Regions from separate parts of the Paenibacillus sp. FSL R5-0473 genome, predicted to be linked through region 2. Evidence: a T-box and tRNA genes for the amino acid it is inferred to sense, from the RefSeq annotation. Region 2 holds a T-box; the other holds one or more tRNA genes.

Region 1 (4,193 bases), 3.7 Mb from region 2:
TGAAAAGGCCCAAGCGACTGTTTAGCAAAAACACAGGTCTGTGCGAAGCCGTAAGGCGAAGTATACGGGCTGACGCCTGCCCGGTGCTGGAAGGTTAAGGGGAGTGGTTAGGAGCAATCCGAAGCTGTGAACCGAAGCCCCAGTAAACGGCGGCCGTAACTATAACGGTCCTAAGGTAGCGAAATTCCTTGTCAGGTAAATTCTGACCCGCACGAATGGCGTAACGACTTGGGCGCTGTCTCAACGAGAGATCCGGTGAAATTTTAATACCTGTGAAGATGCAGGTTACCCGCGACAAGACGGAAAGACCCCATGGAGCTTTACTGCAGCTTGATATTGAATTTGGGTACGATCTGTACAGGATAGGTGGGAGCCTTTGAAGTGTGAGCGCCAGCTTGCATGGAGGCAACGTTGGGATACCACCCTGATCGTATCTAGGTTCTAACCTGGTACCGTAATCCGGTGCGGGGACAGTGTCAGGTGGGCAGTTTGACTGGGGCGGTCGCCTCCTAAAGAGTAACGGAGGCGCCCAAAGGTTCCCTCAGAATGGTTGGAAATCATTCGAAGAGTGCAAAGGCATAAGGGAGCTTGACTGCGAGACCTACAAGTCGAGCAGGGACGAAAGTCGGGCTTAGTGATCCGGTGGTACCGCATGGAAGGGCCATCGCTCAACGGATAAAAGCTACCCTGGGGATAACAGGCTTATCTCCCCCAAGAGTCCACATCGACGGGGAGGTTTGGCACCTCGATGTCGGCTCATCGCATCCTGGGGCTGAAGTAGGTCCCAAGGGTTGGGCTGTTCGCCCATTAAAGCGGTACGCGAGCTGGGTTCAGAACGTCGTGAGACAGTTCGGTCCCTATCTGTCGTGGGCGTAGGAAATTTGAGAGGAGCTGTCCTTAGTACGAGAGGACCGGGATGGACGTACCGCTGGTGTACCAGTTGTTCCGCCAGGAGCACCGCTGGGTAGCTATGTACGGACGGGATAAACGCTGAAAGCATCTAAGCGTGAAGCCCCCCTCAAGATGAGATTTCCCAGTATGTAAGACCCCTTGAAGACGACGAGGTAGATAGGCTGGGGGTGGAAGTGCAGCAATGCATGGAGCTGACCAGTACTAATCGGTCGAGGGCTTATCCAATAGCAAGTTGTAATTCGCGTGTTTCGTTTCGAATCTAGTTTTCAGAGAACGATCTCTGAATGTAAGCTATGCGTTTGGTGGCGATGGCGGAGGGGTTCCACACGTACCCATCCCGAACACGACCGTTAAGCCCTCTAGCGCCGATGGTACTTGGACCGCAGGGTCCTGGGAGAGTAGGACGCCGCCAAGCGAAACCCCATTGGGGTATTTTTTTTCGAAAATTGATAAGGGCCCTTAGCTCAGTTGGTTAGAGCGCACCTCTGATAAGGGTGAGGCCGGTGGTTCGAGTCCACCAGGGCCCATAGCAAGACCACAACAATGAAATACACCAGAGTATGGGGCCATAGCTCAGCTGGGAGAGCGCCTGCCTTGCAAGCAGGAGGTCAGCGGTTCGATCCCGCTTGGCTCCACCATTCCCTGATAGCTCAGTTGGTAGAGCACTCGACTGTTAATCGAGTTGTCACAGGTTCGAGCCCTGTTCGGGGAGCCAGTAAGGCCCGTTGGTCAAGGGGTTAAGACACCTCCCTTTCACGGAGGTAACAGGGGTTCGAATCCCCTACGGGTCATAATATGGAGGCTTAGCTCAGCTGGGAGAGCATCTGCCTTACAAGCAGAGGGTCGGGGGTTCGATCCCCTCAGCCTCCACCATATAAACTTTATAACGACGCGGGGTGGAGCAGCCCGGTAGCTCGTCGGGCTCATAACCCGAAGGCCGCAGGTTCAAATCCTGCCCCCGCAATTATACTTTCCTTTGAGAAAGTGATCTGGAACCGTGGTGTAGTTGGCCTAACATGCCTGCCTGTCACGCAGGAGATCGCGGGTTCGAATCCCGTCGGTTCCGCCATTTTTTTTTAATGTAGTAAGGCTCGGTAGCTCAGTCGGTAGAGCAGAGGACTGAAAATCCTCGTGTCGGCGGTTCGATTCCGTCCCGAGCCACCATTTATAACACCATGTAATACGCCGGTGTAGCTCAACTGGTAGAGCAACTGACTTGTAATCAGTAGGTTGGGGGTTCAAGTCCTCTCGCCGGCACCATGTAATCCTGGAGGATTAGCGAAGCGGCCAAACGCATCAGACTGTAAATCTGCTCCCGTACGGGTTCGGTGGTTCGAATCCATCATCCTCCACCAGTTTTCTATGAGTCATTAGCTCAGTTGGTAGAGCACCTGACTTTTAATCAGGGTGTCGAAGGTTCGAGCCCTTCATGACTCACCATTATATGCGCGTGTGGCGGAATTGGCAGACGCACTAGACTTAGGATCTAGCGTCTTTGACGTGGGGGTTCAAGTCCCTCCACGCGCATCCTTTATTTGCGGAAGTGGCTCAGCGGTAGAGCATCGCCTTGCCAAGGCGAGGGTCGCGGGTTCGATTCCCGTCTTCCGCTCCAATATTTTGCGCCCTTAGCTCAGCTGGATAGAGCGTTTGACTACGAATCAAAAGGCCGGGAGTTCGAATCTCTCAGGGCGCGCCATTATAACTTCATATTTTGCCGGCGTGGCGGAATGGCAGACGCGCTCGACTCAAAATCGAGTGGGAAACCGTGGAGGTTCGAGTCCTCTCGCCGGTATAGATAACGGGATGTAGCTCAGCTTGGTAGAGCACCTGGTTTGGGACCAGGGGGTCGCATGTTCAAATCGTGTCATCCCGATTGTTGTTATGCGGGTGTAGTTCAATGGTAGAACTTTAGCCTTCCAAGCTAATAGCGTGGGTTCGATTCCCATCACCCGCTTATATATTGAAAAAGAAAGAGACGGTACTCACCGTCTCTTTCTTTTTTTCTGCATTCACAGGCATATTGACCATGATTGTATACGAAGATCATGGATTATATAGCTGATTAGCATGTACCAACATGTATCCCATCCTCACGATATATTCCCCTCTCTTTTAAGTCTGTCCTTAGTCATTGTGGAAGTGTTCAAATAGAGAAGGTCTAACACATGTTCGAACACAAGAATATCTTTTCTTTATCACAATTTATAAAAACGCTTACAAAAATAGCTTGCGTAAATCATTAACCTGTAATACCATATCAATTAAGCGCTTAACCTTTAGGGGTAAGGCGCTTAAACTTAACGTAGATTAAGCGCTTAACCCATAAAGGAAAGGACGGCGATCAAACTCATGAAAACAATTCGACTAACGATGGCTCAGGCACTGCTTCGATACCTGGATCAGCAATATATCTCGGTTGACGGGGTGGAAACCAAGTTTGTGAAGGGAATCATCGGTATTTTTGGACATGGCAATGTAACAGGCATTGGAGAAGCGCTGGAGCGCAGTCCGGGAAGCCTGACGTATATGCAAGGCAAGAACGAACAAGGCATGGTGCATACGGCAGCGGCTTATGCCAAGCAGAAAAACCGTAGACAGATCTATGCATGTACTACATCCATTGGACCTGGTGCTTTGAATATGATTACGGCGGCAGCTACTGCAACGGTGAACCGAATTCCGGTTTTATTGCTTCCTGGAGACAACTTTGCTACACGGGAACCGGACCCGGTACTTCAGCAGTTGGAAGTGAGCAGTGATTATACAATCTCAGCCACTGATCCATTCAAAGCCGTCAGTAAATACTGGGATCGCATTGTTCGTCCCGAACAGTTGATGATTGCTGTTACACAGGCGATGCGTGTGCTAACCGATCCAGCAGAGACGGGAGCAGTAACGCTCGCATTGCCGCAGGATGTGCAGGCAGAAGCGTACGATTACCCGGAATCTTTCTTTGCCCGCAAAGTACATTATCTGGATCGTCGCCCCCCAGTACAGGCAGCCATTGAACGGGCAACGGAGCAGATTGCCCGAGGCAGAAAGCCGCTGCTCGTTGCAGGCGGCGGTGTGTTGTATTCTGAGGCGTCCGCCCAGCTCGTGGAATTCGCCGAGGCATTTGGTATTCCGATCGCCGAGACGCAGGCGGGCAAGAGCGCAGTTTCTTGGGACCACCCACTAAATGTGGGGGCCATCGGGGTTACAGGTTCTCTAGCAGCCAATAGGCTGGCGAGAGAAACAGACGTTGTGATCGGCGTCGGTACGCGGTTCTCGGATTTCACGAC
Region 2 (4,193 bases):
TTAACATGCTTGGTGATGGACGAGCTTTGCTGCTGGGTGAACAGATTACGCCACAGGGCGAGCGAGTGGATATCCAGCTGAAAGGTTCAGGGAGAACACCGTACTCTCGTGGAGGAGATGGACGTGCTGCTGTTGGGCCCATGTTACGAGAGTATATTATTAGTGAAGCGATGTATGCACTGGGGATCCCAACGACACGCAGTCTGGCTGTGGTATCAACAGGAGAAAACATTATCCGCGAAACAGAGCGGCCGGGTGCCATTTTAACCCGGGTGGCTTCCAGTCATATCCGGGTAGCAACCTTTCAGTACGCAGCAAGATGGGGGTCTATCGACGATCTCCGGGCATTGGCTGAGTATACGTTGCATCGACATTTTCCTGATGTTGCTCAAGCTGAGAATCGCTATCTTCTGCTCCTTCAGGAAGTGATTAAACGGCAGGCGGCACTCGTTGCCCAGTGGCAGCGTGTTGGTTTCATTCATGGCGTGATGAACACGGATAACATGGCGATCAGTGGTGAGACCATCGATTATGGTCCGTGTGCCTTTATGGATGCTTACAATCCTTCGACCGTATTCAGCTCCATTGACAGGCAAGGTCGCTATGCTTATGGTAATCAACCGTATATTGCCGGGTGGAATTTGGCTCGTTTTGCCGAGACGCTTCTGCCGTTGTTGCATGAAGATGAAGAACAGGCCGTGCAACTCGCTCAGGATGCTATCGCACAATTTTCTGAATTGTACCATCATCATTGGCTCCAGGGAATGCGTGCCAAACTGGGCTTGTTGGATGAAGAGGCCGAAGATGAAGCATTGATCAAGGAGCTTCTTGAACTCATGGAGAAGCATAGTGCAGATTACACGAATACGTTCCTGGCATTGACCTTTGATAGGTTGGAAGGGACAGCTTTGTTTGGCACGACAGAATTTGCTGAATGGAATGAGCGGTGGCAAGCAAGATTGGACAGTCAGGGAGAGGAGAAGGAAGTCTCTCGACAGTTGATGAGAACAAGCAATCCAGCGGTCATTCCCCGAAATCATCGGGTCGAGGAAGCCCTTGAGCGTGCGGAGAATCACGGAGACCTTAGCGTGATGGAGAAGCTTTTGGCAGTTCTTTCAGATCCGTTTGCACACTCACCTGAACAGGCTGAATATGCCGAACTACCTGCACAATGTAATACTTCGTATCAGACTTTTTGTGGGACCTGATTGAACAGTAGGAATAAATATGAAGAGGCTGTCTGGGGCAGCTTTTTCATTTTTCATTCTGTCATCGACGTTACTTTATAGAGGCAGGTGCATTCATGTCCAATATGTTAAGCAAACAACAATTGGCAGACATCCTTTTACAGCTTTTAGAGCTTACATCTTTCCCTAGGGAACAGATGCAGAACTATGTTAACCGCTTGTTTGAGACCTTTAAATGGGATGGGGTGCCCTATGTAGAGAGTGGAGAAGATGCGTATATCGTTCGAATATACGAACGTGGTCTCGTCTCATTGGAGAAACGGGTGAAACAGCCGGATGAAGTCATCTATTGGTTGCTGGAAGATATTATTTTCACCGCGACGCATGTAGGGTTGTTGGAAAGACATGGCGTGGATAATAAAGAGACGCATTTGAACTATACAAATGAAGTGATGAAAGACCTGAACAGGGGTGTTCAGGAAGCCTTCCAGCAGATCGGTGATCCGTATTTACATTGGTATCAGACGGGTAAACGTCAGGAGTTAGAGGACATGAAATAAAGAAAAGTGAGGTGTGTTACGTGAGCGAGCAAGATATTAATGATGTATGGTATGACTATGCTGTGTTATTTGTCGAAAAAAAGAATGAATCTGAACAGGGCTGGGCATCGTTGACTTCGAACGAGCAGGACATTGCTGCTTTATGGTTATTAGAGGCGGATGTCTTTAATGGCGGTTTTATACAGTTTTTCTGCAACTGGGGGGAAGAGGTATACCGTTACGCGTTGCGGGCATTACATATCATTGGTGCGACTCAAGTCGTGGAGATTATAACGTCAGCATACGGCTGCATTGAGCATCTGAAAGAGGATGAAAGGCTTACTGAACTGTGGGATATTCCTAAATTCCTGACAAAGGAACAAGAGCAGCAGTTAGATGCGCTGGATCAGCAGTTTTGGAACAATGAGGATCAGATCGCGGAGAAAGCCTATGGTTATTATCACGGAAAATTGAACATGATGATTATATAATCTGGTTTTAACTATTCATCCGTTGTTCTGTTCGATGATTAATACTTGGTCTTGCAATGACTGAAACGTTCGGCTATACTTGCTATAAATTGAATACATGAATCACGTTGATAGAGCGCAGTAGCGGCTTTGTCCCTGTTACAGAAAGTCAGGGGTTGATGGAACCTGATACATACAAGGGCTGCGAATTACACTCTGGAGTACTTGGGTAATGCCAAGCGGCTGGGCAAACGATATATTGCCAAAAGTGGTATGGATAACGTGTTAAGGTCACGTGTTGTCCATGCAATTTGGGTGGTACCACGGTTATGATAATCGTCCCTGTGTCTAATGAAGACAAGGAGGCGATTTTTTTGTGTCCAAAAAAGCCGTTCTAGCGTGTAATTTTCGTAATTTAACGTAGATCATGACTGAATCTTGAGGATAGAAAAGGGGTTATACACATGAATATTATTAATGAACTACAGTGGCGTGACGCCATTAACCAGCAGACGGATGCAGAGGGACTGCGTGAGTTGACTGAAACCAAATCAGTCTCACTGTACTGCGGCGTTGACCCTACGGGGGACAGCATGCATATCGGACATCTCATTCCATTCATGATGTTGAAACGTTTTCAACTGGCAGGACACCGTCCAGTCATTCTGATTGGTGGAGCTACAGGTACGATTGGTGATCCAAGTGGCCGGCAGGCAGAACGATCTTTGCAAACGATGGAGCAAGTGCAGGAGAATGTGGATGCACTGACAGCGCAGATGAAGAAGTTGTTCGTAACAGACGGTGATAATCAGGTTCGCATGGTCAACAACTATGATTGGACGCACAAAATCAATGTGATTGAATTCTTGCGTGACTACGGCAAAAACTTTAACCTTAACACAATGTTGGCTAAGGATGTGGTTGCGAGCAGACTGGAAGGCGGAATCTCGTTCACCGAGTTTTCCTACCAGATCCTTCAATCACTCGACTACCTGCACCTGTTCCAGAACGAAGATGTACAGCTTCAAATCGGTGGTTCGGATCAATGGGGTAACATCACAAGTGGTCTCGATCTGATTCGTAAAAAAGAAGGATCTGAAGCGAAGGCTTACGGTCTGACCATTCCACTCATGCTCAAATCAGACGGTACGAAATTCGGTAAAACAGCTGGCGGCGCAATCTGGCTTGACCCGAACAAAACAACACCATTTGAGTTCTACCAGTTCTGGGCGAATACAGATGACCGCGATGTCATTAAATACTTGAAATACTTTACTTTCCTCAGCAAAGAACAAATCGAAGCTTTGGCTGAAAAGGTAGAGACAGAGCCGCACAGACGTGAAGCACAGAAAGCACTCGCGGAAGAAATGACAAAATTCGTTCACGGCGAAGAAATGCTCGAACAGGCTAAACGTATTACAGCGGCGCTGTTTAGTGGTGATATCCGTTCCCTGACAGCAGATGAAATCGAGCAGGGTTTCAAGGAAATGCCAACATTCGAAACGGACGGCGAAGCGAAAAATATCGTCGACTGGCTCGTAGATCTGGGGTTGGAGCCATCCAAACGCCAGGCCCGTGAGGATGTCACTAAAGGCGCTATCTCCATGAACGGTGAGAAAATCACGGAGCTTGAATTCACAGTGTCGGCAGAGCATGCCATTGGCGGTAAATTCATCATTATCCGTAAAGGTAAGAAGAACTACAGCCTGGTTAAACTACAATCGTAGTTTCCAAGAATTAGAACGTAACACAGAGACGTATAGAGACTATAATAGACACACAAATAAAGCTACAAATACAGAAACAAAAAGACCGCCTTCCATCTCTGTCAGGACAGAGGGGAGGCGGTCTTTCGTATATCAGGCCAGTGAGTGACCTATCTTATTGATTAACGATCGCTGTGATTTCTTCATCCAGATCAAGTCGTACATTCTCACGGTACGCCCGGATGTTGTATTCACTGTGCAGGTAACGAAGAATCGCTTCAATCATATTGG

What was found. A T-box is a leader RNA that pairs with one kind of tRNA and senses whether it is charged. The one in region 2 lies ahead of tyrS (tyrosine--tRNA ligase), so its partner is inferred to be a tRNA-Tyr.
Region 1: it has a tRNA-Tyr gene. The T-box ahead of tyrS (tyrosine--tRNA ligase) is inferred to sense a tRNA for this amino acid. The anticodon was not compared.

The regions. Positions count from the first base shown of each region.
Region 1 covers NZ_JBBORL010000001.1:5,597,133-5,601,325, reverse strand. Annotated here, with positions in the region: rRNA gene MKY28_RS24710 (23S ribosomal RNA) at 1-1,137, shown strand, start outside; rRNA gene rrf (5S ribosomal RNA) at 1,211-1,327, shown strand; tRNA gene MKY28_RS24700 (tRNA-Ile) at 1,366-1,439, shown strand; tRNA gene MKY28_RS24695 (tRNA-Ala) at 1,475-1,550, shown strand; tRNA gene MKY28_RS24690 (tRNA-Asn) at 1,552-1,627, shown strand; tRNA gene MKY28_RS24685 (tRNA-Glu) at 1,632-1,703, shown strand; tRNA gene MKY28_RS24680 (tRNA-Val) at 1,710-1,785, shown strand; tRNA gene MKY28_RS24675 (tRNA-Met) at 1,803-1,876, shown strand; tRNA gene MKY28_RS24670 (tRNA-Asp) at 1,904-1,981, shown strand; tRNA gene MKY28_RS24665 (tRNA-Phe) at 2,001-2,076, shown strand; tRNA gene MKY28_RS24660 (tRNA-Thr) at 2,097-2,172, shown strand; tRNA gene MKY28_RS24655 (tRNA-Tyr) at 2,182-2,267, shown strand; tRNA gene MKY28_RS24650 (tRNA-Lys) at 2,277-2,352, shown strand; tRNA gene MKY28_RS24645 (tRNA-Leu) at 2,359-2,439, shown strand; tRNA gene MKY28_RS24640 (tRNA-Gly) at 2,450-2,524, shown strand; tRNA gene MKY28_RS24635 (tRNA-Arg) at 2,532-2,608, shown strand; tRNA gene MKY28_RS24630 (tRNA-Leu) at 2,626-2,704, shown strand; tRNA gene MKY28_RS24625 (tRNA-Pro) at 2,712-2,785, shown strand; tRNA gene MKY28_RS24620 (tRNA-Gly) at 2,796-2,866, shown strand; gene iolD (3D-(3,5/4)-trihydroxycyclohexane-1,2-dione acylhydrolase (decyclizing)) at 3,262-4,193, shown strand, end outside.
Region 2 covers NZ_JBBORL010000001.1:1,866,942-1,871,134, forward strand. Annotated here, with positions in the region: gene MKY28_RS08160 (protein adenylyltransferase SelO) at 1-1,208, shown strand, start outside; gene MKY28_RS08165 (Imm63 family immunity protein) at 1,304-1,747, shown strand; gene MKY28_RS08170 (DMP19 family protein) at 1,768-2,217, shown strand; T-box leader at 2,316-2,543, shown strand; gene tyrS (tyrosine--tRNA ligase) at 2,661-3,923, shown strand; gene MKY28_RS08180 (YxcD family protein) at 4,078-4,193, opposite strand, start outside.